4 regions of the Lysinibacillus sp. FSL M8-0134 genome follow, and region 2 is predicted to be linked to each of the others. Evidence: riboswitches for the same ligand, from Rfam matches in the RefSeq annotation. Region 2 holds a riboswitch; each other region holds the start of a gene.
What was found. A riboswitch is a leader RNA that binds a small molecule or an ion and turns the genes downstream of it on or off. The one in region 2 is predicted to bind S-adenosylmethionine.
Positions count from the first base shown of each region.

Region 1: another riboswitch for S-adenosylmethionine. It lies ahead of MKY49_RS07885 (YezD family protein); the one in region 2 lies ahead of MKY49_RS12755 (Na+/H+ antiporter NhaC family protein).
Region 3: another riboswitch for S-adenosylmethionine. It lies ahead of metK (methionine adenosyltransferase); the one in region 2 lies ahead of MKY49_RS12755 (Na+/H+ antiporter NhaC family protein).
Region 4: another riboswitch for S-adenosylmethionine. It lies ahead of MKY49_RS19950 (bifunctional homocysteine S-methyltransferase/methylenetetrahydrofolate reductase); the one in region 2 lies ahead of MKY49_RS12755 (Na+/H+ antiporter NhaC family protein).

Region 1 is NZ_JBBPAJ010000001.1:1,598,638-1,606,515, forward strand. Features, by position in the region: gene pepF (oligoendopeptidase F) at 1-110, opposite strand, end outside; gene MKY49_RS07850 (Dps family protein) at 330-770, shown strand; gene MKY49_RS07855 (general stress protein) at 962-1,399, shown strand; gene MKY49_RS07860 (DMT family transporter) at 1,605-2,504, opposite strand; gene MKY49_RS07865 (LysR family transcriptional regulator) at 2,639-3,523, shown strand; gene MKY49_RS07870 (phosphopantothenoylcysteine decarboxylase domain-containing protein) at 3,592-4,266, shown strand; gene MKY49_RS07875 (TetR/AcrR family transcriptional regulator) at 4,372-4,965, shown strand; gene MKY49_RS07880 (DUF418 domain-containing protein) at 4,958-6,052, shown strand; SAM riboswitch class I at 6,223-6,319, shown strand; gene MKY49_RS07885 (YezD family protein) at 6,389-6,544, shown strand; gene MKY49_RS07890 (flavin reductase family protein) at 6,635-7,120, opposite strand; gene MKY49_RS07895 (VOC family protein) at 7,278-7,878, shown strand, end outside.
Region 2 is NZ_JBBPAJ010000001.1:2,479,341-2,487,218, reverse strand. Features, by position in the region: gene MKY49_RS12780 (Ger(x)C family spore germination protein) at 1-653, opposite strand, end outside; gene MKY49_RS12775 (class I SAM-dependent methyltransferase) at 1,042-1,956, opposite strand; gene MKY49_RS12770 (ketopantoate reductase family protein) at 2,533-3,564, opposite strand; gene MKY49_RS12765 (acetoacetate decarboxylase) at 3,706-4,446, opposite strand; gene MKY49_RS12760 (LysR family transcriptional regulator) at 4,577-5,461, shown strand; SAM riboswitch class I at 6,088-6,195, shown strand; gene MKY49_RS12755 (Na+/H+ antiporter NhaC family protein) at 6,335-7,570, shown strand; gene MKY49_RS12750 (VanZ family protein) at 7,654-7,878, opposite strand, start outside.
Region 3 is NZ_JBBPAJ010000001.1:3,338,262-3,346,139, reverse strand. Features, by position in the region: gene MKY49_RS16945 (IclR family transcriptional regulator) at 1-37, shown strand, start outside; gene MKY49_RS16940 (aminopeptidase) at 49-972, shown strand; gene MKY49_RS16935 (NUDIX domain-containing protein) at 1,201-1,668, shown strand; gene MKY49_RS16930 (alpha/beta hydrolase family protein) at 1,652-2,428, shown strand; gene pckA (phosphoenolpyruvate carboxykinase (ATP)) at 3,091-4,677, opposite strand; SAM riboswitch class I at 5,067-5,185, shown strand; gene metK (methionine adenosyltransferase) at 5,443-6,639, shown strand; gene MKY49_RS16915 (gamma carbonic anhydrase) at 6,818-7,330, opposite strand; gene MKY49_RS16910 (alpha/beta hydrolase) at 7,465-7,878, shown strand, end outside.
Region 4 is NZ_JBBPAJ010000002.1:22,113-29,990, reverse strand. Features, by position in the region: gene MKY49_RS19960 (globin-coupled sensor protein) at 328-1,620, shown strand; gene MKY49_RS19955 (protoporphyrinogen oxidase) at 1,807-3,201, shown strand; SAM riboswitch class I at 3,301-3,400, shown strand; gene MKY49_RS19950 (bifunctional homocysteine S-methyltransferase/methylenetetrahydrofolate reductase) at 3,489-5,336, shown strand; gene metH (methionine synthase) at 5,329-7,878, shown strand, end outside.

The DNA of each region.
Region 1 (7,878 bases), 880 kb from region 2:
TCAACCAGTTGCGCTAAAGTAGGTTCAAAATCAGCATCATTTTTTAGTAAATCTGTTAAATCCCATGTTTCTTCTACTGCAACATCTTTTCTTAATGGTAAAACTTCCATTTATGAACACCCCTTTACATGTAAGTGATTTCATTATAACGAAACTATTTCGGAAAGTGAAATAATTTAATAGAATAGTTGAAATATTCTTGCGGAAGGTCAATTCTTATGAAGAATGTTTGAAATATTGTCGGGCGGGAACAATGTGTGTATAGCCAACATAAGTTGTAACGCATACTAAGGGCTAGAACAATTGACACATTGGAGGAGAAATACATTATGACACAAAACTTAAACAAACAATTAAATAAGCTAGTGGCTACATGGTCTGTCCTTTATACGAAGCTGCACAATTATCATTGGTATGTTAAAGGGCACGCGTTCTTTACACTGCATGCAAAATTTGAAGAATTGTATAATGAAACAACGCTGAATTTAGATGAAATAGCAGAACGTATTCTTTCAAAGGATGGCAAGCCTGTGGCAACATTAAAAGAACATCTAGAGCTATCCTATGTGGAGGAAGCGACAGGAAATGAGACAACAGAGGAAATGGTAGCAACGACAATTTCGGATTTCCAAAAGCTAATGAAAGCATTAAATTCCGCTATGGAGCTAGCCGCTGAAGAAGGGGACGATCGTACAGAGGATTTACTTAATGCGATGTATCAATCCCTTGAAAAGCATACTTGGATGTTAAAAGCCTTCCTAGACAAATAAATAACGTAGTAAGAAAGAGCATGTTGGAGAATTACTCTCCAGCATGCTTTTTTTGTTTTGAGCCACCACATGACAAATAAATAACAGGGTTTAAAGCATCATAACAATTATTACAGTTTGGTAAAACGTGTTTGTTTGTGTTCTGTACGGGTATTTACCTAGTAAGCCATATAAATTAGGAGGAATTGAACATGATGAATGAACAAAACCCAAAAATTGAGGTGGCCCATACGAGAAATGAAATGCTTCACATTTTAGAAAGTATGCGGTTAGAAGGTTACCAACAAGAGGATATCCATATTATTGCGAAAGATCCGCAACAGTTTGAGGACGTAAAATGGGACGCTGATGTCCAAACGCATGAAGCGGGTAATTGGGTAGACCAATTCAAATCTTGGTTTACAGGTGACTCAGCTGTTACAGAGGGCTTAAAACGATTTAATCTATCCGAGGGACAAATCGCTTATTATTCGCATCTTGTTGAGCAAGGGAGTATTGTCTTGTATGCGGAACATGATGATGATCTGGATACACTACAAACACATCCAGAGACAGCTGCTGAACAAGAGGAGCGCTTAAGAAATCAAGAGCGTATGATCGAGGCCGAGCAATATAGAAGATTTTTATAAAGTGAAAAACAGAGTGATTTCAATTGATCACTCTGTTTTTTTGTTGTAGAAAAAAGAACGAAAAGAGGCGTTGATTTCCATTCGCCTGCTTTCTTTCAAGGGAGCTGATGAGCTACTATCCACTTTCCTTACATACTAGCGGTTGTGAGCAAAAATAGCTGAATGTTCTCCAAAGAAAAAAGAGTGATCACGGGGACCACTCTTTCTATTGTATAACTTTTTCTTGTGCATCCTTTTTGATATAACGCAATACGTGAAAATGCTCTAATTGGGCAACTAAATTACCGATTAGAATAAAGCTACCACCAATGACTAATTTCATCGTTAGGCCCTCACCAATAAACATCATGGCGAACATGGCTGCAAAAATAGGCTCTAAAGAAAAAATGAGACCTGTATGTGTAGCAGATGTGTACTGTTGTGCAACAGTTTGGCCGACAAAACAGAACGCACTACAAATGATTCCAAGACCTAAAATCGCAATCCAAGATGTCGTTGAATCTGGCAACGTTGGTGTTTCTAATATGAATGTTAAAATTAGTGCATAAAGTCCAGCGAAACCTAGTTGGTAAATACCATATGAAATCGATTCGACATTTCGTGTAAAGGAGCTATTTAAAAGTAAATAAATTGAATAACATAATGCTGCAATTGCTACTAATAGGTCACCCTTTTGAAAGGTGAACGAGCCATGTGCTGTTAATACTGTAATACCAATCATCGTGCAAATAACGGCAAAGCTAACCGCTCTCGATGGTAATTTTTTTTCAATGAAACTACTGAAAATCGGCACTAATACAACAGTTAGGCTTAAAATAAAGCCAGCATTTGAAGCGGAGGTAGACTGTAGACCAAATAAACTTAACGCGAACACAATGAATAATAAAAATCCTTGAATAGCCGCATATTTTAATGTTTTACCATTTACCTTGATCATCCGTTTATAAAAAATAAGTCCTGCTACGAAGAATGCGATGATACAACGTAATGCCACCACATTATAAACTGCCAATGTTTCAAGCCCCATGACCATAAAGGTATAAGATAGTCCCCAAAACATTGTGACAATAACCATCAATACATTTGCTTTTCCTTGGATACTCATTATGTTCACCTACCATCTGTGTACTAAAACAGTTTTTATACTAAAAATTACTATATATCTTGTATTGTGATTAGTAAAACGAATGTTTATAATGAATAGGATTAAAAAATTTCATGTACATAGAGGGATGGCGAATGAGCTTAGTAAAATATGAGATTTTAACAAAGGTAGCAGAAGTAGCAAGTTTTACAAAAGCAGCGGATGCACTAGGGTTAACACAGTCTGCAGTGAGTCATGCCGTATCGAGTTTAGAAAAAGAATTTGGCTTTGCCCTTATTCACCGTAGTCGTGTAGGTGTCACACTAACAAGTGAAGGACAGACAATGCTTAGGGCGATGCGACAGGTCTTGGACGCACAGGAGTTATTGCAGCAGGAAGCAGCGCATATTCTCGGCGTTACACGAGGTAAGGTACGTATTGGTGTTATTTCAAGTATTTCTTCGAATTGGATGCCTGAAATTATTCAGATTATGGATCATCAATTTCCTGGGATACAAGTGGAGTTACGTGAAGGGGATTATTACGAAATTGAACAATGGCTTCTAAGTGGTGAAGTCGAGGCAGGATTCCTGAATGGGCAAAAGTCGGAACAGTATCAATTTATGGAATTACAGCAAGACCCTTTATTATGTATTGTTTCTCATAAAAGTCCATTATTTCATAAGACAGAAATTGATATTGTGGACCTAGAGGATATGCCTTTTATCATGACTTCTTACAAAGGGACAAATGATGTAAAAGTGCTGTTAGAACAATATCATGTAAAGCCCAATATACGCTTTGAGCTTTCTGAGGAAGTAGGAATTCTATCTATGATTTCACACCATTTAGGGATTAGTATTTTACCCCAGTTGGTCATTCAAAATTTACCGCCAACATTGAAAGCGATTCCATTAAAGCAAGGTGGCTACCGAACGATTGGTATTGCCATGAAACACCATGCTTCACCCGTGACAAAGAAATTTGCTGAAATATTAAGTGCATGGTTAAAAGAGCAAAACAGCTCCCTTCCATCGTAGCTATTGAAGCAAATCGTACCATTACGTTAAAATAGTATTTGTATATATTTTAGAAACTAGGTGAGTGTATGGGGACATTACTAGGCAAAACCGTACTCATTACAAGTGGGGGAACACTTGAAAAATGGGATCGTGTACGAGGGCACACGAATTTATCGAAGGGGACAATGGGCTGTTATTTAGCAGAGGCAGCACTGGCTGCTGGTGCGACTGTCATATACATGCATGGTTACTTTGCCCAGCTCCCAGAAAACGAAGATAAAATGACATTGGTTAAATTTGAAGGCATTGAGGATTTAGGAGAAAAAGTTCGTCATGCTGTCCAACAACAACAAGTCGATATCGTCATTATGGCTGCTGCTGGCTCCGATTGGGTCATAGACAAAGTGTATGATCAATCAGGGAATTTAATGGAGGAAGCGGGCAAAATGCCTTCTGACGAACCACCGATTATTCATTTTAAAAAGGCACCAAAAGTTTTAGGTCAAATCAAAGGCTGGCAACCAAATGTAACGTTAGTAGGCTTTAAGCTGGAAGCGACGAATGATGAGGAATTTTTGCTTGCTCGTGCAAAACTACGCATGGAAACAGCCAATGCACAATTTATGGTAGCTAACAGCTCACAATCTTTATATGGTGGGGACGAGCCTCATTGGATTGTGCCTGCTGAAGGGCAGCCGATCAAGGTGATGGGTAAGCAACAGACAGCTCAAGCTCTAATGGACTGTTTACAGGGGGATTAAAAGGAGAACTGTGGAGAGGGTTTACTTCTGCACAGTTTTTTTGTTGTGAAAAATTGGATCTTCGTATATTATTTACTTAACGGTCGGTAAAAAAAGGAGGCCCTTATGGGAAATAGAGAACAAACCTTTCAAAAAATTTTAGAAGTTGCCTATGTGATGTTTGCAGAAAAAGGATTTGAGAAAACGAGCTTAGCTATGATTGCAGCAGAGGTCGGCATATCAAAACCAGCTATTTATTACTATTTTCAATCAAAGGATCAATTAATTTCTTTTTTGTTTGAGGAACTTTATAAAGAAATTCAATATGATATCGTTGTTGATTACAAGGAGCTATCTCCAAGCAATTTCATTGAGAAATTACTGAAGATTGGCTATAAGTCAATTGATGAACAGGACAAAGATCCTTATTTTAATAAAATATTTAGTCAGTATTTGTTATTAGCCGCTCGCGACGACCACTACATGCAACAGTTATTAGAGCTTCAATCAGATTATTTAGCAAGATTTTATGATATTTTACAATACGCAGTGCAACTAGAGGTGCTAGATGAAAATGCCAACATAGAAGCGAAAGCCCACATGTTAGCCATGCTCTATGATAATATTGGCAATTTTATGTTAACTGGTAGTCAATTGAACTATAAGGCTATTTGGAGGGAGGCAGTACATAGCGTCATTCAAGGGGGAAAAGATGAATAAGCAACTTGGTCATCGTCGTATTGAGGGCTTAGATTTTGCAAGAGCATTAGCAATGTTAGGTATGTTTATTGTAAACTTTGGCGTTATTTCAGGTTCAACTGCCAATGGTTCACAATGGCTCATTCAATTGCAAAGTCTTTTTGAGGGGCGCGCCTCTGCACTATTTGTCATTCTAGCAGGAATAGGGACTGCGCTGATGACGCGGAAAGCAAGGGAAGCAAAGGACCCAATTCTTATTCGCCAAAGTAAGTTAACTTTATGGAAGCGAGCTCTTTTTTTGTTTGTTGTTGGGATGGTTTTATATGTGGTCGGATGGACGGGAGATATTTTACATTATTACGGTGTTTATATGTTTCTTGCAGCTTTGTTGATAGCAACTTCAAAGAAAACCATGCTTTTTACAATTAGTGCGGTGATAATCGTTTCCCAATGGCTACAAATCCAATTCAATTATCTAGTTGGGTGGCATCCAAAATATATTTTATTAGAGTATATAGATTTTTGGACGGTAGAAGGTTTTATGAGAAATTTACTGTTTAATGGCTACCATCCCGTTTTTCCATGGATATCTTTTTTTCTCATTGGGATGATTGTAGGTACCTTAGATTTAACCAATAGGGCATTAAGAAAGAAATTAGTTACGGTAGGTATCTTGTTAGGAGTGATTATAGAAATTTTTTCAAAGGTGATTATTCACTTCTCGACAAAATATTTCTTAGATCATGATAGTGCGTTGTATTTATTTGATACAGGACCGATTCCACCAAATATAATGTATGTTCTATCAAATTCGGCTTCGGCTATTGTGATAATAGTAGGTTGTATGTATTTTGTAGAAACTTTCAAAAATAAAGTAATAGAAGCAATCATTAAAACGGGTCAATTGTCCTTAACACACTATGTTGGCCATGTCTTTATTGGCATCACTGTGTTAGAAGTTTTCGATTTATCGAATAATCTAACAGTCGTTTTTTCAATGCTCTATGCATGTTGTTATTTTTTAGGCTGTGTGTTTTTTTCGATATGGTGGAGGACTATCCATCAACGAGGTCCACTTGAACTCATTTTGAGAAAATGGTCCAATTAAAAAGTTTGAGAGTAGTCATCTATTTACTACTGATTTGGCATAAAATACATTTATATCGACTCATACAAATGTAGAAGATTGATATTACAAAGTATTCAGCTAGGTTTTCTAATATTTTATATTGACATTCGTATAGTAGAATTATAGAATTATTGTCAAGAAACGCAGTACTCTTATCAAGAGAGGTGGAGGGACTTGGCCCAACGAAGCCTCGGCAACCGAAAAGTTAGGTGCCAAATCCAACAGATGGTATCTGAGAGATAGGAGGGGCTATCAATCAGTTTGATGCGTTGGCCTCTTTTGTACAACAAGAATGAAAAAGAAGGGGTGTATCGTATGGCTCAATCAGTAAAGGTAGATGATAAAAAATTAGAGGCAATTGCCAAGGCAATTCAAAATCTTGAATTTGGTGAAGTGCATATTACGATCCAAGATGGTGTTATTGTGCAAATTAATAGGCTTGAAAAACAGAGATTTCCGCAGAAAAAATAACATTGATTTCAGTTGAACGATGTCAAAAGGCCACCAATAAGCATGAAGGATTTCCTTTGCTTACAAGTGGCCCTTTTTTTGTCTAAAAAATTAACTATAAAAGCTTTTTGGTATTTGCCCAATATGACGGCGATGGTATAGTAACGGTTCTTTTTGCCCGTTTGTAATGTCTTGCACATGCCCAATAAAAATGGTATGGTCGCCAGCATCTATTTGCTGAAACGTTTTACATTGTAAAATAGCTGCTGTATCATGTAAAATCGGTAGACCTAAAGATGAAGTGGACCACTGTGCCTGTGCAAAACGATCAGGGATTTTACTGGCAAATAGTGTACATAAATGTTCTTGGTCGCTTGCTAAAATATTGACCGCGAAATGAGAAGCATTCGTAAAATAAGAATGAAGCTGAGAATTTTTATCGAGTGACCACAAAATAAGGAGCGGGTCGATTGAAACAGATGCAAAGGAATTGACGGTTAAGCCTATAGGTTTTGTTTCATGACTTGTTGTGACAACTGTAACGCCTGTAGGGTAATTACCTAATGCCAATTTAAAAGCAGCTACTTGATCTGTCATTCAAATATCACCTCTTTATTAATATAAATTAGTTCACGGAGTAAGTAGGTAAAATGAACTTTTTTTTCATATCCTACTAGTAACTCCTTTTCTTGAGTAAATTTTAAACCAATTAAACATACAGGTAAAGGTAATGGGGAAAGAAAGGGGAATTGCCATGACTTTATATTTTGATCACCTGGTTCACCAAGTGGAATCACCAGAAAATATAAAGGTTTTCTTCAATAAACGAAATGTCCACACAGTGAATGGTGGGCAGCACACGATGTGGGGGACTTATAATACGTTAAGCTACTTTGGCTTAAGCTATATTGAACAAATTGCTATCTATGATCGTGATTTATTTGAGCAGGCAGCACAATACCCATATTCCTTACATTATACGTTTAAACGTGATCAAGAGCGCCAAGGATTTTCACGAATTGCCTTGCGTACCCAAAAAATTGAGGAAGAGGGTCAACGCTTACGAGCATTAGGTTATGATGTATATGGGCCGGATGCTTGCAGTCGAACAAGACCTGATGGCACTATTGTGAAGTGGAAGCTTCTCCATTTTGGCAAACCAGATCTTCTCATTGATTTTCCATTTTTAATTGAATGGGCAGAGGAAGATGAGGAACGTCTGTCACAATTAGTGACAAGCGGTGCTATTGATACAAAACAAGCGATTACAATGGAATCAATCCAATTGTATGTCAAGGATTTACAGAGAACAGTTCGTTTATGGCAGGAGGTATTGCAGCTACCAGAGCCTGTGC
Region 2 (7,878 bases):
CTCTTAATTTTTTCAACATTGCTGCTAGATTTTCCAGCATCCGCATCACCATGAATTTGAATGGTAGGTAATACGGCGCTATTATCTATATGACCCAAAGATTGAACTAAATCGTCGAGAATAACAGATTCAGTCGTTCCCCAGGTTGCTTCAGTATCCTTTAAGGATTTAAACAATTTACTAGCTGGAATATCCTCTAATGGTGTTAAAATACTCAAAATTTCTTGGGCAGTCGATTCATGGGCAATAATAATGTTAAATTCGCTTCTACCCTCTGGATCCCTTTGTAGTAAATCTAAAATGCTATTCATTCCTTCTTTAGCCAACTCTTCACTGATGATTATAATTTGCGCATGGGAATAATAGGGTTTCCTTGGCGTCAAAGTGGTTAATTTTCGCATGGCGTCAAATAAGGATTTTCCCTTAGCATGGTAGGTAAAAACAGGGACTTGGAAACTAGAGGCTTTGTTTGAGGCTACCTGACTAGGGTTAACAATTTGCACGGAAATTTCAACAAGCTCGTCCGATTTATCGACCCCAAAGGCCGTAACGATAGCCAATTCGTTTAACTCTCGTTTACTCCAACATCCACCTAACAAAAGAATAATGAAAAGCAATAGTATGAATGACAGTGTGTGCTTGATGATCGGCACCTCCTCAAGGAAAAGGGCAAAGATAGTCCAACATTATTAAGGATAAGCAAATAACAGCCAAAATAATCAAAAAGTGATATTGAGGTAACTCTTTTTGTAAACTGTTATTAGGATAAGCAGAGCATGTCCGCTTGTCTGGCTAGTAAACGTGCATACACTTGGGATGAGGCTTATTTTTTAGTAAAAAACTTTAAGTGGGCCCTTTTAAGGGTTGTTGTTAATAATAGATGGGCCACTGCATTCACAGTGACCCTAGTAACGAATCTAGGAGGTGTAAGGCTAATTAGCTTTACACTACTATAGTATACTAAATTTATATATTGAAATAGTTAATTGCCTGAGAAATAGAAAGAAAATTAAGAATAATATAAAAATAAATTAACTATACTTATTTTTTAACAATATGCATGTAATGGATGGTTTCAAAAGCTGATAAGTAATCCGTCCGATTCTGGAAATAAAGCTGTTGAATAGCAGGAGGGGTAAGATGTTCGTATATGAGTAAACCCAATGGATCTAACATCTTCTCCATGTCCTTATAAGTAAAACACGATTTCATCGGCTCGCCACCTGCAGCAGCCATCTTCACCATGTTGTCCACTCTATTAAAAAGGCCATTTTCCTGAAAGAGAGTTTCATCGGCATAATCCAACACAATGGAACTGCCTGATGGAACAAGAGCAAATAAATGAGTGAGTAAACTTGCTAATTCTTCTTTCGTTAAATAATAGGAGACACCTAACAGACTAAAAAACGTCTTTTTATACTGAAACCCTTGCTCAAAGAGGGGTTGAGATTGAAATTGTTTAGTAAAATCCATTGAAACAAAATGAAGATGCTTCATTGGTGGAAGTGATGCTTCTTGTAATCGTTTCTTCTTAAAAGCCTGGGTTGTAGGATGATCAACCTCAAAAATTTCTACAACTGTTTCTAACTGAGGATGACGATAAGGAAAAGTATCCAAGCCAGCGCCTAAAATGACATATTGCTCGATACCAAGCCGGATTTCATGATGCAAGACATTTTCGTTGTATGCTGCACGTGCCAAGGGAGTAGGAGCGAGTTGAATTTGCGTTATCCATTTTACTAAATTTTTTACATTATCTTTAGTTGGTATAGCCATGTCCTTGTTAAAGAAGTCGATGCCTTGTATCAGGTGATCTTGAATACTTTGAAACTCTTCAGGTGAGATTAACTCTTTTGCTACATAATCATCAAAAATTTTCGGTGTATCCATTTGACTATGATAAGCTCTACTAAAGGCAGCTATTAATGAAGTGATACTAGATTGCTGTTTATTCATATTAACACTCCTCAAAAAAATAGGATTCCCCTGGCCAGGAGAATCCTATTATACAAAACAATATTTTAAATGTAAATTTTAGCATAAAATAATTTTTTTGTCAAGTTTTCAGTACTTTGATTATACGAGAGGGGAAGATAGATCATACTATAAAATTAAATAAAAAATTTTAAAAATAAATGTAACTTTTTTAACTAACAGCCGTCTAACTTATTAGTAGAATACAAAAAAACTAAAGTAAACGAGTAATATTCACTTTTCACAAAAGGGCCAGGATCACATTTTCGTGATTTCCTGGTCTTTTTGTGTAGGGAGACCCATTTTATTAAAAAAATATGAAACCTTTAGGCTGTTCATTCGTATTATAATGTGAATCAAAAACTAAGCAAAAATTTAGTTAGATTCACTTTCACTTAAAAGGCTAGGACTTACAGCATGTTGTAGGGTCTAGTCTTTTTTGTATCATTGTTCAGATTTTGTTCAGAACAATATGTTAGTCTATTCAAGAAGATTTTCATAGTCTTTACCTAAACGCAAAATGACCAGCACTCTGTGAAGAGTGACTGGTCATTTTGTTTAATGATGATTAACTAGTTCAGCAAAGAATGGCATGTTTGTTTCAAAATTAGTAACGGTCTGTAAATCTTCTGCCTGTTTTACTAATTGAACGACAAGGTTATTAAAAGGTGTGGCAACACCCAGCTTTTCGCCCAGCTCCGATACTACTCCATTAATATAATTTATTTCCGTTTTACGTTTTTTCTCTAAATCCTGTAGCATACTTGCTTTAAGTAGTTTAGAGGATGCCATCAATTGTTGGAAGGCTTTGACACGTTCAGGGATATCATGAGCCTTTTTCACTTCTAATGAAGCTATATCGAAGCCATTCATTTTGGCAAATTGTACTCCAGCAGCATGCCCCACTTTTATCGTTTCATCCGCAATATGCACGGCGCTAATACTACTCGTCTCATGATCAAGAACGCCACCAAAATTCGTATTGAGCGCGGCAGAAAGACCACTAAAAGCATTGTTAATTAATAGTTTAGACCACTTTGTGCCAACTAAATTGTCTGAGATGTGTGTGCCACCTACAAGATTTAAAATTGTTTGTATTTGTCTAATTCTTTCTGTTGTTTCTCCATTTAATTCACCAATTTGAAATGCATATTGTTTGAAGTGGTTATATTCTGTTGTCAAACTAGATATGCCCGGTTGAATGAATGTAGCACCAAACTCAACTGATCCAGCAATCACACGATTTCGCCCTACAATTGCAGCGACTTTTTCTTCTGGAATCCCATTTTGTAAAGAAAGAACGACACTTGTTTCATTTAAAAATGGTAGTAAGCCTTGTAAAACCGAGTCATTATACAATTGTTTTGTTAACAGTAAAACTAAATCATAAGTTCCTGACATATTTTTAGGCGTAATGGCTTTTACTTTCACTTGAAAGTCAGTAGTTCCTGTTATTTTTGCCCCTGATTGATTCAATTCGTCTACATGTTCTTGATAAACATCAATTAATTCGACATCTTGTCCACCGGCAGCAATATATGCACCAGCGATTGTTCCTAAAGATCCTGCTCCTAAAACGGCGATTCTCATCTAAATGCCTCCTTGGTTTATTTAATTATTCAATAAGCTTAGCTATTTGTATTTTGTCACGTTGTTTCTCCAATAGCTTCATCTGCATAGTTCCATACGGCTTCATTGCTTGATTAGATAATGTATGGATTAGTGTTCTTTCTATTTTTCAGTTAAATAATCGTAGACAACAGTAGGTGATGCCAACGATAGTTCTGTGACAATATGGGAAGCTGATACAACTTCTAACACTGGTAAATCAGCCATTGGGGCAAGTGCATGGGCAAAAAGTTCAAGTCTCGCTGGACCTGACCATGCTCCCAGTATTTTAATATCGGTAATTTCACTTCTCACTAGCTCACAAATTCTTGGTCGTCCATCATAACCAGGCATCTTTTTCAACATATAATTGGGTTTGATAATTTCTTTCAGTGCCTCTTGATGATCCAGTGGGAAATGTTTATATCCCATTGTTGCATTAGCCACTCTTAATGAACCATAATCTAAGAGACCAACTAATGTATCAGAATCTACAAATAAACTAGGCTTACCTAATTTTTTAGGATACGCAGCAATTTCTCTACCAGAGGCAATGGCGGGGAAACTATCAACATACATTGCATGTAAATAATCACCTTCTTCACCATCCATGCTAACAGGAATGACCTGACCACACTCTGTATAAGAACCTAGCCCTGTTACATCTGGCATTTTCATGATTTCAAATTTGACAAAGGGCTCCTTCACTTCCAATGGTTCTGGAACAATTTTCTTAAGTTTTTCCATATCTGTTTTATAGACGATATTTAAATATTCACGGTTATAAAAGCGATAAGGTCCAATGGGATAAGCACCTGCATCCAACGGTGTTGTGAATTGTCTCATTACTTCATCTTTTCTCATGAAAAACCACCATTCTTTCAACTTTGTCTTCTTACAATAACTACTTTAATGCGGATTTTACATTGTGTCTAATACATAATAAGATATAAATATATTTATTTAGATAAATGAATTAGGGGGCTTAAGCGAAATGGAACTTTTACAATTGAAGTATTTTCAAACAGTAGCAAATACAGAGCATATTTCGAAGGCGGCTCAACAGTTAAATATTGCACAGCCATCCTTAAGTTTGACTATAAAACGTCTGGAGGATGAACTAGGCACAAAATTATTTCATAGAAAAGGAAGAAATATTGAATTAAGTGCTGCAGGACAGATTATGCTCAAGCATGTTAATAAGGTATTTATCGAACTAGAAAATGCAAAAATGGATATTCAATCACTTGATGAAATCAATGCTCGTACAGTTAAAATAGCCATATCAAATACACGATTTCTCGTTGGACTAATTAGTCAATATATTAATGATTTTCCTCATGCCAAAATTCAACAGGGAATTGAGACAAGGGATGATATACGTATAAATTTAAAGAGAGGGGATATTGATCTGGGCATAGCAGGCCCTCCAATCATTGATGAAGAAATTGAAACCTGTGTGCTTGTGGCAGAGGATGTAGTACTTGTGTTGCCTTCTAATCACCCATTGGCTGGTCAGTCAGAGGTTGCTCTAGCTAAGTTTGCAAATGAATCCTTTATTTCCTTAGCCAACAATGCAGAATATAGTCGTTTTACAACGTCACTTTGTGAAAGAGCGGGATTTATGCCTATCAAAAACTATGAAGTAGATTCAACCCTTCTGGCAGAAATTATCCAGCTGGAACAGGGTGTAGCCTTGTTGCCCATATCGGTTTGTAGAAAGTTCAATTTACATTTTGTAAAAATAGCTAATATGAATCCAACGTATACAGTAGGTCTGTCCTGGGTAAAAAATTCCATTTCGTCAGCTGCCGTTCAACAGTTACGGGACTTTATTATTACTTACTTTAACGAAAATAATGAGCACTACAAAATTTAATACCTTTGAAACGGGTTCCTGAAATGCTCGAAAAAACATAAAAATTCCCTAAAATTTTGTTGGAAAATATTTTAACTTGTTCATTGCCTCAACTTAGCGTAGTATTATAACGAATCAAAACTAAGTAAGTTAGTAAGATTCACTTTCACAATAAAACCAGGCGTTCTTCTTAGAAGAGCACCTGGTTTTTTGTTAGTTGCACAATAAGCGACTTGGGATTATATTCTATTATTTAGCAGGCAAATACCCGCGGAGTAAGGTGAAATACCCGCGGAGCAAGGCTGAATACCCGCGGAGCAAGGTTGAATACCCGCGAAGCAAGGCGAAATACCCGCGGAGCAAGGCTGAATACCCGCGAAGCAAGGTTGAATACCCGCGAAGCAAGGCGAAATACCCACGGAGTAAGGTGAAATACTCGCGAAGCAGGATGAATACCCGAGGAGCAAGATGGAATATCCGCTATCGGCGTTATTCAGTAATACACAAAATCAGCTACAATAAGCAGATTTCTTCTAAGATTAATCGGAAAATCTATGTACGTATAGAAGTTAAAGAAAAAACTTGTTGCAAATATTAATTTTTTATTTTAATCTTTTAATATTGTGTCAAAAAAATAATATTTTTTCTTCTTATCAAGAGAGATGGAGGGACTGGCCCGATGAAATCTCGGCAGCGGAACTTAGTCATTAAGTTACTGTGCCAAATCCAGCAAGAAATGACTTGATAGATAAGAGGTGTATTTTCAATATAAGGCCTCTTCTTGTTCATTCAAGATGAGGCCTTTTTTTATGGAAAAAGGCTGATTTTAATTTTTTTGGAGGTAAAACAGTGAAGAAAGAGAATCCATGGGCGCTGATCCCATTTGTTGTTTTTATGATATTATTTATTGGTTCTGGGGTTATTACAGGTGATTTTTATGCCTTTCCTGTCATTGTTGCTATCACCATTGCAGGTGCTGTGGCTCTAGCCATGAATCGAAAAGAATCGTTTACGAAAAAAGTTGATATTTTTTGTCAAGGTGCAGGGAATTTAAATGTCATGATGATGGTTATTATTTTTCTCTTGGCTGGGGCCTTTTCAGAGGTTGCAAAAGGTATGGGGGCAGTAGATTCCACTGTTAACTTTGCTTTATCGGTCGTTCCGCAAAACTTACTGGTTGTGGGCTTGTTCATCATTGCCTGTTTTATTTCCCTCTCAATGGGTACATCCGTGGGAACGATTGTTGCATTAGCTCCAATAGGCGTTGGAATAAGTGATCTTACAGACCTTTCTATTGCTTTAGTGATGGCGGCTGTTGTTGGTGGCTCAATGTTTGGTGATAATTTATCCTTTATTTCAGATACAACCATTACTGCCGTACGTTCACAAGGCGCACAAATGAAGGATAAGTTTAAGGTTAATTTTTGGATTGTATTGCCAGCAGCGATTGTAACGAGCATTATTTTAGCAATCATTTCAATGGGTGAAACAGCACAAGTGGCGCATGTAAGCTATAATTGGGTTAAAATTGTACCATATGTTTTAGTGATCATTTTAGCGTTATCTGGGATGAATGTTTTCCTTGTGCTGGCACTAGGGATTGTCCTTGCAGGTGCTGTTGGCTTAGTAGATGGTAGCTATCACTTGATGAGCCTTCTGCAAACGATTGGAGAAGGCATGTCCGGTATGTATGAAATCGCCTTTCTTGCCATATTAATAGCTGGAATGGTAGAGGTTATTAAGTTTAACGGAGGCATTGACTTTTTGCTGCACCTTGCGACAAGTAGAATTAAATCGAAAAAGGGTGCTGAATTCGGCATTGCTAGCCTTGTGGGTTTAACGAATTTATCTACTGCTAATAATACAATTGCGATATTAATTGCTGGGCCACTTGCTAAAAATATTGCTGAACAATATGACATTGAGCCAAGAAAATCCGCAAGTATATTAGATATTTTCTCCTGTACAGTCCAAGGGCTTCTGCCGTATGGGGCTCAATTCCTTGCTGCCGCAAGCGTGGCCAAAATATCACCAGTAAGTATGCTGCAATACTCGATCTATCCCATTCTTATTGGTATTTGCGGAATGATAGCTATTTCTATCGGATACCCTTCAAAAAAGAAAGCCTAAAGCTCAAATAAGACCAGCAAAGCAAAATTTTAGCTTAGCTGGTCTTTTTCATCTCTTAAAGTAATGGTTTAGATTTAGAAGGATTACTTTCTTGCCTGTATTAGTGTAAACCAGTTGTTTCCGTTTAATGTTCCAGAAACGTTGTATACTGGCTGATAGAAACCTTTTGTGTCATACATATACGTTAGCTCGATTAATTCAATTTCAAGCTGATCGTCTTTTTTTAGAACCAGCTCTTCTTCTGTAACGAGTGCATTATACTTTATTTGAGGAAATTCTCCATTCTTTATTTGCTCATATACTTCAGC
Region 3 (7,878 bases), 860 kb from region 2:
AGGAATTATTCGGAGATATCATTTGAATTTTAATTAAGGAGTCCTATTATGCAACATTTACATGACATTGCACTTACTATCTTAAAAGGTAATTTAAATGTTCAATCATCAGAAACATTATTGATTTTGACGGATATTCACAAGGAAGACATTGCGAAAATTTTTTATGAAGCTGGGCTGACGATTACAGCTAAGACAATGTTTATGGTCATGCCGTTACTAGAAAAATCTGGTCAGGAGCCAATCATTGCAGTATCGACACTTATGGCTAATGCTGATGTTACGCTTTGTATTACCTCACATTCCTTAACTCATACAGCGGCACGTAAAAATGCCTGTGAGCATGGTGGACGCGTAGCGACAATGCCAGGTGTTACATTGGAGATGCTTAAGCAAGGTGCACTTCATGCAAATGCACAGGAAATAGAAGAGTTGGTGGGAAAATATGTCCAACTACTCGATGCGGCAAACGATATTCGAATTGTTAAAGGTGGACATGAGTTGACCTTCAGTGTAGAAAAACGTGTAGGAATTCCCTCTACAGGAATCATTCGTCAAGCAGGGGAGCACGGGAATATCCCTTCAGGAGAATCCTATATTGCCCCAATCGAAACATCTGCAAATGGCGAAATTTTAGTGGATGGTTCAATTGCTAATATTGGTGTTCTAAAGGAGCCATTATTATTAAAAATCAAGAATGGACGTTTAGAAGAGGCAATTGGCCCAGATGGTCCACAATTACTGCAATTACTGGGCGAAGGTAATGGTAGAGTAATCGCAGAGTTTGGCATCGGAGCCAATAAAAGTGCAATCCTATGTGGTAATGTATTAGAGGATGAAAAGGTGTATGGAACAATCCATATTGCATTTGGCAGTAATGTGCCATTTGGTGGGGCAAATGCGGCAGATGTTCATATTGATTGTGTTGTAAAAAGTCCTGTTGTTTATTTTGATGGGAAGCAAGTAATCTAAGCGAAAGCGTGTCTTCGTATGAAGCACGCTTTTTTGCTTGCTGTAATTTAGAGTTGCTTGTCTTTGTTGGATTACACTATAGTTAACATAGATAAGCTAGAGGATGATAATAATTAACATCTAGTGTCCATTATAAAAAGGAATCAACGAGAGATTCTGTCCATAAAATAGGAGCAATGAGTGAGTGTTGCTTCTGTTTTCATCAAGAAAGAACGTGAGGGTGAAACTATGCTAACATTTACAGATTTACATGGCCTACAAGTCGATTTAAGTTTTTCAAGAGGGGAATTTGAAGTAGAGCCCAAGCATGTCCTTGTTTTTTTAAAGCATGAAAATAAATGGCTATGTACTATCCATAAACGACGTGGTGTAGAGGTGCCAGGGGGCAAATTAGAGGAGGGCGAAACCTTAGAGGAGGCAGCTATTCGGGAAGTTTTTGAGGAGACGGGTGTCCATGTGAAAAATCTGCAATGGTTCGCAGAATATGCGGTTCACGATGAAGTGAAATTTTGTAAAACAGTTTTTACTGCACAATTTGCAGGTCAAGAGCATATTGAATTTGATCTAGAAACATCGGGCATGCTTTGGTTAACAGATGAAGAATTCATCCATCATCCTAACTTAAGCTTTCATATGAAGGATGAGGGCATGAGAAAAATGCTGGAGGAGTTGAAACATCGTGACAAACAATGGTGAAATTGTAGAAAAGCGAGCCTATCCTTCACCAAATCCAGCCATACGGTTAACTGAAATAACTTATTTATCACAGGGTTTACGTATAAAAGGATTATTAGCAGAGCCAAAGGCAGAAGGTACATATGATGGCTTTTTATATTTAAGAGGGGGCATGCAAAGCATTGGAATGGTAAGACCATCACGTATTGCTCAATTTGCAGCTCAGGGCTTTATTGTGTTTGCTCCATACTATCGTGGAAATCGTGGTGGAGAAGGTCGTGACGAATTTGCAGGTGCAGACCGTTACGATGCAGTCTATGCTGTAGATGTTCTCAAACAATTTTGCAATGATAATATACATGTTTTTGGTTTTTCCCGTGGGGGAATTATGGCTCTTTGGACAGCTATTTTAAGAAAGGATATCACCTCTGTCGTCACATGGGCAGGTGTTTCTGATGCAACAGCTACTTATTGGGAGCGAACAGATATGCGAAGAATGATGAAACGGGTGATTGGAGGAACACCGAATCGTGTACCTGAAGCTTATGATGCACGAACACCGCTTTTCGAAGTTGAGCAAATAACAGCTCCAGTATTAATTATCCATGGCTATCGGGATGAAAATGTTGATATCGAACATGCTAGACAATTGGCCTTTTTCTTAGACGAGGCTAATAAAACATACGAAACATGGTATGACCCTAACTATGCCCATCAATACCCACCTGCTAAAAATCGAGAAACCGTCCGCGCTCTTTGCCAATGGATGAAACAACAATAATTGAAACAAAGAAAATTGAAGTATGTAATTTGAGAGAACAAAACAATCAATGGAATGTGGTGAAAGGTGAATATGCTATTCGTTTCAGATACGAATTATCTTTTAGCCAAAGGTTTCATAGATTACTCATTTATTAATGTGTGACTATTCTTCTCCCGACATTTACCAATAATAGCCCATCCTTTCTATTAGTAAGGATGGGCTATTTTGTTCGCCTAGAAAAAAAGGACATGGAAAAAACACCTTTGCAGTATGGTTGATTGGAGTGGAGCCAGCGTAACTCCTTGGGGATTAGCGTCACAGATAAGACCCTGGAGCGAACGAAGTGAGTGAAGCGGCTTATCGGACGCCCCCAGGAAAGGACGCTGGCGGAACGGAAATCTACCCCTTGCTTTGCCAACATGAACAAGAAGAAGGTTTCTTGTTTTTTCTTACCTTTATTCGGGTACAGATATTCTATAACAGGTAATGAAAGAAAAAAGGAGTCAATAAAACGAAATTCACCACGATTACTTTTATCAGGTTATGCCTTTTTCCAAGATAACACTACTAATCATACAATTGTAGTTAACTTAAAAATAATCATACGTAACTCCCTATACTACCATTCAGAATAAAGAAAAAGAGAACGAGTGACTCGTTCCCTTTGTTCTGTATCTAGTTTATTTTAATGGGCCACCAAGTGTAATGATAGCTTCAGAAACGTTTGTGAATTTCTTGAAGTTTTCATTGAATAGACCTGCAAGTTCAGCCGCTTTTTCATCATAAGCAGCTTTATCTGCCCAAGCTTCACGAGGGTTTAACACTTCAGAAGGTACACCTTCAACTGCTGTTGGAATGTGTAAACCAAAGACAGCATCTTGTGTTGTTTCTACATTTGTTAATTTGCCATCGATTGCTGCACGTACCATTGTGCGTGTGTAAGAAAGCTTCATACGGCTACCTGTACCATATTCGCCACCAGTCCAACCAGTGTTTACTAGGAATACTTGTGCGCCGTGCTCGTCAATCTTTTGACCTAACATTTCTGCATACACTGTTGCAGGAAGTGGAAGGAATGGAGAACCGAAGCAAGTAGAGAATACTGGTTCTGGTTCTGTTACACCACGTTCAGTTCCAGCAAGTTTAGAAGTGAAACCGCTTAGGAAGTGGTACATTGCTTGCTCTTTTGTTAATTTACTGATTGGAGGTAATACGCCAAACGCATCAGCTGTTAAGAAGATGATAGTTTTTGGATGACCTGCAACAGATGGATCAACAATATTTTCGATGTATTGGATTGGATAAGCAACACGTGTGTTTTCTGTTAATGAACCATCATCATAATCACAAATACGAGTTTCTGGGTCAACAGCTACGTTTTCTAAAACAGAACCGAAGCGGATTGCATTGTAGATTTCTGGTTCTTTTTCAGCAGAAAGGTTGATTGTTTTTGCATAGCAACCACCCTCAATGTTGAACACTCCATTATCAGACCAGCCATGTTCATCGTCACCGATAAGCTTACGATCTGGGTCAGCAGATAAAGTCGTTTTACCAGTACCAGATAGACCGAAGAATAATGCCACATCGCCAGCTTCACCAACGTTTGCTGAACAGTGCATTGAAAGGATTCCTTGTTGTGGTAATAAGTAGTTCATGATACCGAAAATAGATTTTTTCATTTCACCAGCATACTCAGTACCACCAATTAAAATAATTTTCTTTTCAAGTGATACAATGATGAATGTTTCAGAAGATGTACCATCAACTGCAGGATCTGCTTTAAAGTTAGGAGCAGAGATAACTGTGAAGTCTGCAACATGAGAAGCTAATTCTTCTTTAGTTGGACGGATAAATAATTGATGAGCAAAAAGATTGTGCCAAGCGTATTCATTAATCACTTGAATGCTTAATTGAGAATCTTTGTCAGCACCTGCAAAGCCTTTGAATACGAATAACTCGTCACGTTCTTTTAAATATTTTATTACTTTTACATATAGGTTATCGAACACTTCAGAAGAAATAGGTTGGTTGACTTTACCCCAGTCAATTTGATCTTTTGTGCTTTCTTCTTCTACCGTATATTTATCTTTAGGTGAACGACCAGTGTATTTGCCAGTTTCTGCACGAACTGCGCCATCTACTGTTAACATTGCTTCACCACGAGATGTAGCTTTTTCTGCTAATTGTGGTACTGAAAGTTGAACATTAATGTTACCGCCGTTTAATAATTCCTTCAGTTCGTTTGCAATTTCTACTGAATTCATCGATTAAATACCATCCTTTTTTATAGTATTCCCTTGATTTAGAGGGATTTTTTCTTAATTTCAAAAATAGTATAACACAATTGCTTAAATAATCTATACTAATTAAGAAATTATTTTAGAGTTTTTATCACTTTTCAATAAACTGACAAAAAATAATGTTTTTCGAGTAGAATCCAATCAATCCTACTGTAATTAGGCATAAAAATTGAGCCACACATATGTTACCACAAGATGCTAGGTATGTTGTAGGGATTAATTTGCTTCTATTTACATCATCATCCAAGTATGAAAAGTTTTTGTTTAATCAGTTCCTTCCTTTCTATACAGTAATACATTAGAAAATATTTGACAACGTTCGACCTTTTCAGTAACATACAATTGAACGGATACTCTTATCCCGAGCTGGTGGAGGGTCAGGCCCTGTGAAACCCGGCAACCTGCATGAATCATTTCACGACATGCGTTGGTGCCAACCTGATGCAAGGGAACATCCCTTGAACGATAAGAGTGAAAGGTTACGAAGTCATTATTCCTTTCCTCATGTAAAGTAACGTGAGTAAAGGATTTTTTTATTGTTTAAAATGAATGTAAAGGTAAGTATATGTAGTTCTTTCCTTATTATAATGACGGATCTTTCGAAATCCTCGTGTTAAAAGCAGCAGTAACGGCTTGAGAGTTCAATCCTTAGGAGCGGACTTGACATGGGTAATGAGTACCGTATTCATACACAACTACTTTTCGTAAAAGTAATAGGAGGAAAACCAAATGACAAACCGTCGACTGTTTACATCAGAGAGTGTAACAGAAGGACATCCAGATAAAATTTGTGACCAAATCTCGGATGCCATTTTAGATGCTATTTTAGCAGAAGATCCAAATGCACGTGTAGCGTGTGAAACTACTGTAACAACAGGATTAGTATTAGTAGCAGGAGAAATTACAACTTCTACTTATGTAGATATTAAAGGTATCGTTCGTGATACTGTAGCCGAAATAGGCTATACACGCGGTAAATATGGCTTTGATGCTGAAAACTTAGCCGTGCTTGTGGCTATTGGTGAACAATCACCGGATATTGCACAAGGTGTTGACCAAGCATTAGAAGCGCGTGAAGGCTCAATGACAGATGCTGATATTGAAGCTATTGGTGCTGGTGACCAAGGTCTAATGTTTGGTTACGCATGTAATGAAACACCAGAGTTAATGCCACTACCAATTAGTTTAGCACACAAATTAGCACGTCGTTTAACAGAAGTACGTAAATCAGGAGAATTAGCGTATTTACGTCCTGATGGTAAAACTCAAGTAACGATTGAATATGATGACAATAATGTACCAGTACGTGTGGATACTATTGTTATTTCAACACAGCATGATGAAGAGGCAACACTGGATCAAATTCAAGCAGATTTAAAAGAATTTGTTATTGGACCTGTTGTGCCAAGTGAATTATTAGATGCTAACACGAAATATTTCATCAACCCAACTGGCCGTTTTGTAATCGGTGGACCAAAAGGAGATGCTGGGTTAACAGGACGTAAAATCATTGTTGATACATACGGTGGTTACGCGCGTCATGGTGGTGGAGCATTCTCAGGTAAGGATGCGACAAAGGTAGACCGTTCAGCAGCTTATGCAGCACGTTATGTAGCGAAAAATATTGTAGCAGCTGGATTAGCAGACCGCGCTGAGGTACAACTTGCCTATGCGATTGGTGTTGCACAACCTGTTTCCATTGCTGTCGATACATTTGGTACAGGCAGAGTGAAAGAAAGTGAAATCGTAGAATGGGTTCGTGAACTATTTGATCTACGCCCAGCAGGTATAATTAAAATGCTGGATCTACGCCGTCCGATCTATAAACAAACTGCAGCATATGGTCATTTTGGCCGCACTGACTTAAATGTGCCATGGGAACAAATCGATAAAGCTGATGCACTTCGAGAAAAAGCACATCTGTAAACTATTGAACTAAAGTAATGAAGTCGTTAGAACGTTATTCTAGTGTACTAATATGCAAGGGGGCAATGTTGCCCCTTTTATTTTTTCAAAAAAACCTCGCACTGGCTCGTGAACAAGAAATGGTCACGGCCACGCGAGGGATTTTTTTCGTTAGTATTGAATTTTTGTGTATGATTGGTTACTTCTGAAGGGATTTATAATATTGACCTTTTTCTACGTATTCACGTACGATACGTTCCATATCCTCTTTGTCTTCAGCATTTAATTCACGGACAACTTTGGCTGGGCGACCTAATGCTAAACTATTCGGAGGAATGACCTTACCTGGAGGTACGAGGCTTCCTGCTCCAATAAATGCACCCTCTCCAATTTCTGCACCGTCTAATATAATGGAGCCCATACCAATTAAAGCATTTTTGCGAATTGTACAACTATGTAAAGTGACTTGGTGTCCGACTGTAACCTCATCTTCAATAATAAGTGGATATTTTGGGCTTTGATGTAAGCAACAAAGATCTTGGATGCTAACACGTTTACCAATAATTGTTGGTGAGACATCCCCACGAATGACTGTATTAAACCAAATTGTTGTTTCAGCACCAATTGTTACATCGCCCGTAACGGTTGCATAATCAGCAATGAAAACAGACGGATCGATCTTTGGCGTTTTATCTTTGAATGGATAAATCATGAAAATCGCCTCTTTTCTTTCTATAATGTAGTATTATCGTATCAAATACGCAACTTTATGGAAATATAAAATTAAAATGTGGCATTTATTTCGATATAATCAAAGTGTAATTATTTTTTAGGAGGACTATGTGAATGTGGAAATGGGAAGCTGATGGACAAGCAAAGGCTGTGATTGCTATTCTTCATGGTGCTTATGAAAATCACCGTTGGTATGCATGGCTTATAGAGAAATTAAGAATGGAAGGCTTCCACATAGTCATGGGGGATTTACCTAATCATGGTATTAATGCAAGGTTTGCTCGTGTCCATGATGAGGACTTCAAATTGTACAATAAGTATACAAGAAATCTAATTGAAAATGCTTTTTCATATAATTTACCAACCTTTTTAATAGGTCATGGTCTTGGAGCAACATTAATTCTCCATACAATGCAAAAGAAGCAATATGAATGTGCTGGCATTATCTTGACATCACCTTGGTTGCAATTAAAGCTATTACCAGGTAAATTATCGAATGCTTTAACGAGTTTAAGTGCTTTAACAGCT
Region 4 (7,878 bases), on a different contig from region 2:
TAGCTTTTTAATTGTTTTTTAAAGTGAATTTACTGTAGGGACTTTTTATACATTTTATGTAAAATATTGGGTGGTTAAAAATTGACAGCAAATTATAAAATGATTAAGGTATATGAGTGATTTTGAAAAGGTACATATGCAAAAAATCTACTGTTTGTCATTCATAGTGTTTGAAAGGGAAGTTTTTTTCAATAAACTTGGAAAAATGTATATGGTTATGCCAAGACGTTATGGATAGGTATTTTTTCATTAATCTATCAATATGTTAAAAGGTATTTGATGTTTCTCGGCCTGCTGAAAGTAAACAGAATGAAAGAGGGAAGATGTGTGATTTTTCAAAAACAGAGAAAGACGAAGGTATTGGATCTACAGCAATACACAGTGAAAATGGATTTGTCTAATCGCCAATCAATGGCGAAGCAAATTGAAATGCTGAACTTAACGGAGCAAGACTTACAATATTTAAAGGCTTTCCAGCCATATGTTATGGACAATGTAGATCACATCGTAAACCGCTTTTATAACATGATAGGAACAGAGCATCATTTGGTAGATATTATTAGTCAACATAGTTCTGTAGAAAAGCTTAAAGTAACGTTACGGAAGCATATTATCGAAATGTTTAATGGAATAATTGATGAGGAGTTCTATCTAAGGCGTGTAAAAATTGCGAAGGTACATGTCCACATTGGACTAAGAACACAATGGTATATTTGCGCATTCCAAGATTTATCTATTTCATTTATTGATTTAGTTGAAAAAAATATAGAGTATCCTTATGATCAGTTCAATACAATAAGAGCTATATCGAAAATTTGTAACTTTGAGCAACAGCTCGTCTTAGAAGCTTTTGAAAATACTGTTGAAGAAATGAAAGAAAGCATGGAGCATGAGAGAGTCGCAATTGAACAACAAATTGTACGTTCTTCTGAAGAGCTTGCCACAATCTCTCAGGAAACCAATCATTCTTTTTGCTGTCTCAGCAAGCAGTCTGATGAGATTAAAAAATTGGCCAAAAAATCGCTTGATGTATCGACTTTAGCTGAAAATGAAGCACTTGCAGGACGGGAACGTTTAAAAAATCAATCACAAAATATGCATAATATTATTCATTCACTTCATGATATTGAAGAAAATATAGAACAATTATCAGGTATGTCTAGAGAAATGGAGACAATCATGAGTGTTGTTACTACTATTGCGAATCAAACTAATCTGTTAGCTTTGAATGCAGCTATTGAAGCGGCTCGAGCTGGAGAGGCTGGAAAAGGATTTAGTGTAGTAGCAGACGAAGTTCGAAAGTTATCTATTCAAACAAAAGAATCGGTAACAGCGGTTGCTTTGTTATTGAAAAAAACAAGCGAACGGACTGAGAAATTAGAGTATTCTTTGACGAATATTCAAGGAGAAGTAGCGTCTGGTGAGGAAAATATGTTGCAAACAGAAGGCCAGTTTACGAGTATACTAGATGCCATGACTGAAGCAAAAGAACAAAATGATTGCATGGCAACAAAAATACAAGCAATCGTAGGTATATTAGGTGAGTTAGGGACATCATTTACAGAAGTAACGAATTCGGCAGAAAAATTAGCGACCTTTGCGCAAAATTTAAAAGTATAGACGGTTAGTATTTACTACAATGTATTAGGCGTAATTAACACTATAGTACCTATTAATATATATGTTGGCTAGAGCTATCTCCTAAAGGGATAGCTCTATTTTTGCTAAATTTGTAAAGGGTTGAATGCAATTTTCAATGAAAATAGGTTTATACTGTAGAAAGAACTAATAATAGGGGCGGTTTATATGAAAACAGTTGTTGTATTAGGTGGCGGAATTACAGGATTATGCACAATGCATTACTTACAACGTCAAGTGAAGGAGAATAATCTAGATGTTCGTCTAGTACTTGTAGAGAAAAATACATATCTAGGTGGTAAGTTACATTCGGCGTATGAAGAAGGATTTATTATGGAAACAGGTGCTGATTCTATTGTCGCTCGCCATAAAGGTGTTATGGAGCTAGTGCAGGAGCTTGATTTTGAAGATAATCTAGTTTATAACGAAACCGGCATTTCTTATATTTACACAAATAATGAACTACATGCTATTCCAGCTGATTCTACATTTGGTATTCCAATGAGCTTGGCATCCTTAGAGGAAAGCACATTAATATCAGAGCAAGGAAAGCAGGAAGCATTAAAGGATTTGACATTACCAAACAAAGGCTTTACAAAGGAAAGTTCAATTGGCGAGTTCTTAACCTACTATTTAGGAGAGGAACTAGTAAAAAACCAAATTGCACCAGTTCTAGCAGGTGTGTATTCAGGTGATTTACATCAGCTTTCAATTGCTTCTACTTTACCGTATTTAATTGATTATAAGAATGATTATGGAAGTATCATTAAAGGTTTTGATGCGAACCGTGAGCAATTTGTTAAAGCTGCCAATAAAAAATTTATATCATTTAAAAATGGTTTAACTTCTTTAATCGATCGACTTGAGCAAACATTAACCAATGTTGAAATTATCAAGGGTGTCGCTACTTTACATGTTCAAAAACAGGAAGACCGCTATACAATTTCATTAGTAAATGGTGAAAATATCGGAGCAGATTATGTTGTGCTTGCACTACCGAATGAAGCTGTTCAAAGCCTCATGAAGGACGAATCATTAAACCGTTATTTTAATCAATTTACTACTGCGTCAGCCATTACCATATACTTAGGCTTCGATGTACCAGACGCGAAATTGCCAGCAGATGGAACGGGCTATATTGTCTCTCATAATTCTAACGTTACTTGTAATGCAGCAACTTGGACAAGTCGTAAATGGAAGCATACATCGAGAGACAATAAATTACTTGTACGACTCTTCTATAAGAGTATTAACCCAGCGTATGAACAACTACGTGCCATGACTGATGAAGAATTGGCAACCGTTGCTTTAGAGGATGTTCGAAAGAGCTTGGGAATAGAAGAGGATCCAACCGTAGTAAATGTAACAAAATGGATTGATCAAATGCCTAAATACGACTTAGCTCACAGAGAAGCGTTACAAGGGTTGCTTCAGGAACTGAACAAAAACTATCCAAATTTAGCTATAGCAGGCTGTTCATATTTTGGTGTAGGTATCGGAGCTTGCATTCAAAATGGGAAAAAAATTGGTGAGGAGCTTGCAGAGGAACTATCCAGTTTCTAAGATTTTAAGTTAAAAATTACTTTGTTACGTGAAATACTCTTGACTCATTCGTCAGTAAACGATATGATTCTTTTAATTATTTAAAAAATTCATACTTAATTCTTATCAAGAGAAGCAGAGGGACTGGCCCATTGAAGCTTCAGCAACCAACTTATTGTCAGGTGCTAAATCCAGAAGACCGTTGAGTCGAAGATGAGAAGGAACAACAATGCTGAATCGTTAAAGCCTTCTTTTTTATGAAAGAAGGCTTTTTATTATACAGAGACATAGGAAGAGAGGCTAGTTTTATGGGATTGCTTGAGAAGTTAAACACGCATGTATTGACGGCGGATGGTGCAATAGGCACAGTTCTTTATGGCTATGGATTGGAATATTGCCATGAGGAAATGAATGTGCAGAGACCAGAGTTAATTGAAAAGATTCATAGAGAATATATTGCGGCTGGTGCTGACATCATTCAAACGAATACGTACGGTGCAAATGCCATCAAATTAGCTCGCTATGGATTAGAATCACGCGTTCAACAATTTAATGAAGCAGCTATTACAATTGCTAAGCGAGCAGCTGCAGATGGAGGTCAATTTGTTTTAGGGACAATAGGAGGTATTCGTGGTATCCGAAAAAGTGATGCAACACTAGAGGAAATATTAGCGACTGTAGAGGAACAAGCAAGTGTTTTACTTGCAGGAAATCCAGATGGCCTCTTACTTGAAACCTATTATGATTTTGAAGAATTAACTGCAACATTAAAAATGTTACGTGCAAAAACAATGTTACCACTTATTGCACAAGTATCTATGCATGAGCCTGGTGTTTTACAAAATGGAATGTCTTTAAATAATGCTTTGCATGAGCTAGAAACACTTGGTGCAGATATCGTTGGTGTCAATTGCCGGCTAGGCCCACATCATACAATACAAGCATTTGAAGGCGTAGAACTTCCTGAAAAGGCATTTATGTCAGCTTATCCGAACGCTTCACTTCTTGACTTAGAAGATGGGCGTGTCGTTTATGAATCGGAGGCTGATTATTTTGGTCGAGCAGCAGTAGAACTACGTGATCAAGGGGTACGCTTGATTGGGGGCTGCTGTGGTACGACACCAAAGCATATAGCGGCAGCAAAAAAATATTTAGAGGAGTTATCACCCGTTCATGAAAAGCATGCGAAACCTGAAAAGATTGAGGTCGTTCGAGAAGCAGAGCCTCCTAAGTATGAGCCTCTTCATGAAAAAGTAAAACGTGAACGATCTGTCATTGTAGAGCTGGATACACCTAGACATTTAGAAATTGATGGATTCCTTGAAGGAGCAAAACAATTGTATGATGCTGGCGCAGATGTAGTCATGATGGCAGACAATTCTCTAGCCTCTCCTCGTATTAGCAATATTGCAATGGGAGCATTGTTGAAGAATACACATGGCGTACGTCCTCTAACACATATTACATGTCGAGATCGTAATTTAATCGGTCTGCAATCACATTTAATGGGATTAAATGCTTTAGGAATTCACGATGTCTTAGCTGTTACGGGTGATCCAACAAAAGTTGGGGACTTCCCAGGTGCGACAAGCGTTTATGATGTCTCCTCGATGGAGCTAATCCAATTAATTAAGCAGTTAAATGAAGGGGTCTCTTTCTCTGGTAAACCCCTTCGAAAAAAAGCAAATTTTTCAGTGGCTGCTGCATTTAATCCAAACGTTCGTGTGTTAGACCGTGCTGTGGCACGTTTAGAAAAGAAAATCGAACATGGTGCAGATTATTTTATTTCACAGCCAGTGTATACGAAGGAAAAAATTGTGGAAATTTACGAGGCAACAAAGCATCTACAAGCACCGATATATATTGGGATTATGCCCGTTACGAGTTATAAAAGTGCAGAGTTTTTACACCACGAGGTGCCTGGCATCAAATTATCAGAAGATGCCTTAGCAAGAATGAAGGCTTGTGGTGAAGATAAAGAACGTGCAACAGCTGAGGGTATTGCCATTGCAAGGGAATTAGTAGAGGTGGCTGCGCAATATTTTAATGGTATTTACCTTATTACACCTTTTTTACGCTATGATGTGACACTAGAGTTGATGAAATATATTGAGCAATTGGATGAACAAAAAAAAGGAGTAAGTATACATGGCTAAGCACTTGATTGAAGAGCAATTAGAGAAACGTATTTTAATTCTTGATGGCGCAATGGGAACAATGCTACAAAATGAAAACTTATCGGCAGATGATTTTGGTGGAGAGGAGCTCGATGGGTGTAATGAAAATCTTGTGCTTACTAGACCTGATGTTATAGAGAAAATTCATCTTAAATATTTAGAGGCTGGCGCAGATATCATTTGTACGAATACATTTGGTGGAACTCCTCTTGTGTTAAATGAATACGATCTGGGTGCAAAAGCGGAAGAGATTAATAAACGTGCAGTTGAAATTGCTCGCCAAGCGGTGGATAAATTTACAACATCGGATTGGCCGCGATTTGTAGCTGGAGCTATGGGACCAACAACAAAAACATTATCCGTAACTGGCGGTATTACATTTGATGAGCTCGAGGAAAATTTCTTTATCCAAGCGAAGGCCTTAATTGAGGCAGGAGCAGATGTGCTGTTATTGGAAACAAGTCAGGATATGCTGAATGTTAAAGCCGGCACATTAGGGGTAACACGTGCTTTCGCGGCAACTGGCAAGGAACTTCCCGTTATGATTTCGGGAACAATTGAACCGATGGGTACGACACTCGCAGGACAAACGATTGATGCCTTTTATATATCTATTGAGCATATTAAACCATTATCAGTTGGCTTAAACTGTGCGACAGGACCAGAGTTTATGACGGATCATATTCGTTCATTAGCAGAGCTTTCAACAGGCTATATAAGTTGTTATCCAAATGCTGGCTTACCTGATGAAGAAGGCTGTTACCATGAATCGCCAGAATCTTTATCGCAAAAATTAAAAGGCTTTGCAGAAAAGGGTTGGCTTAATATTGTAGGTGGTTGCTGTGGAACAACTCCAGCACATATTGCAGCTATTCGTGAAGTTTTAAAAGGTGAAAAACCACGACAATTACCAGAAAAAACGCATGGTCATGCGGTATCTGGTATCGAACCATTATTGTATGACGATTCCATGCGTCCATTATTTATTGGAGAAAGAACGAATGTTATCGGCTCCCGAAAATTTAAAAATTTAATCATTGATGGAAAGTTTGAGGAAGCAGCAGAGATTGCACGTGCGCAAGTTAAAAATGGTGCCCATGTTATTGATATTTGTTTAGCAAACCCAGATCGTGATGAATTAGAAGATATGCGTGGCTTTATGCAGGAGGTGGTGAAAAAAGTGAAGGTTCCTCTTGTGATTGACTCAACAGATGAAAAAGTCATCGAGGAGGCGCTAAAATTTTCGCAAGGGAAAGCCATTATTAACTCTATTAATCTGGAAGATGGCGAGGAGCGATTTGATGCCGTATTACCACTTGTGAAAAAATACGGTGCGTCATTAGTTGTTGGTACAATTGATGAAAAAGGTATGGCGGTTGATCGTCATCGTAAGCTTGAAATTGCTGAACGTTCCTATCAACTTTTAACTGAAAAATGGGGTATTGCACCAGAAGATATTATTTTTGACCCATTGATGTTCCCAGTAGGAACTGGAGATGAGCAGTATATTGGATCTGCTCTCGAAACCATTGAAGGGATTCGACTAATCAAAGAAAAAATGCCGCAAACATTAACAGTTCTAGGTGTAAGTAATATCTCGTTTGGCTTACCGCCAGTGGGCCGAGAAGTACTGAATGCTGTGTATCTCTATCATTGTACAATTGCTGGTTTGGATTACGCTATTGTTAATACAGAGAAGCTAGAGCGATATGCTTCCATTCCTGAAGAGGAAATAAAGCTAGCTAATGACTTGCTGTTTAATACAAATGATGAAACCTTAGCCGTATTCACAGACTTCTATCGTGACAAAAAGAAGGAAAAAACGGAAGCCGATATACCAAAAACGGTTGAGGGTCGTTTAGCTTACTATATTCTAGAGGGTACGAAGGAAGGACTAATAGAGGATTTAGATGCAGCCCGTGAAATCTTTGAGACACCTCTTGATATCATTAATGGTCCTTTAATGGAAGGTATGGCTGAGGTAGGTCGATTATTTAATGATAATCAACTCATTGTAGCAGAGGTTTTACAATCAGCGGGTGTGATGAAGGCTGCCGTTGCCCATTTAGAGCAATTCATGGAGAAGAATGAAGAGAGTGCTGGGAAAGGGAAAATGGTACTTGCTACCGTCAAAGGAGATGTGCACGATATTGGGAAGAACCTTGTGGATATTATATTAAGTAATAATGGCTATAAGGTTGTAGATCTAGGCATTAAAGTAACCCCTGCCCAATTAATTGAAGCCATTCGCAAGGAAAAACCAGACTTTATCGGATTATCGGGTTTGCTAGTAAAATCAGCGCAACAGATGGTCATTACTGCTCAAGATTTCAAAGAGGCAGGTATTGATGTACCTATTTTAGTGGGTGGAGCGGCACTTTCTCGACGCTTTACTGAAACAAAAATAGCAGATGAATATGATGGTCCTGTAATTTATTCAAAAGATGCAATGCAAGGCCTAGAGCAGGCCAATCTTTTAATGGGAGAGGGGACACGTGCCAATTTCTTAGCTGAAATCGCA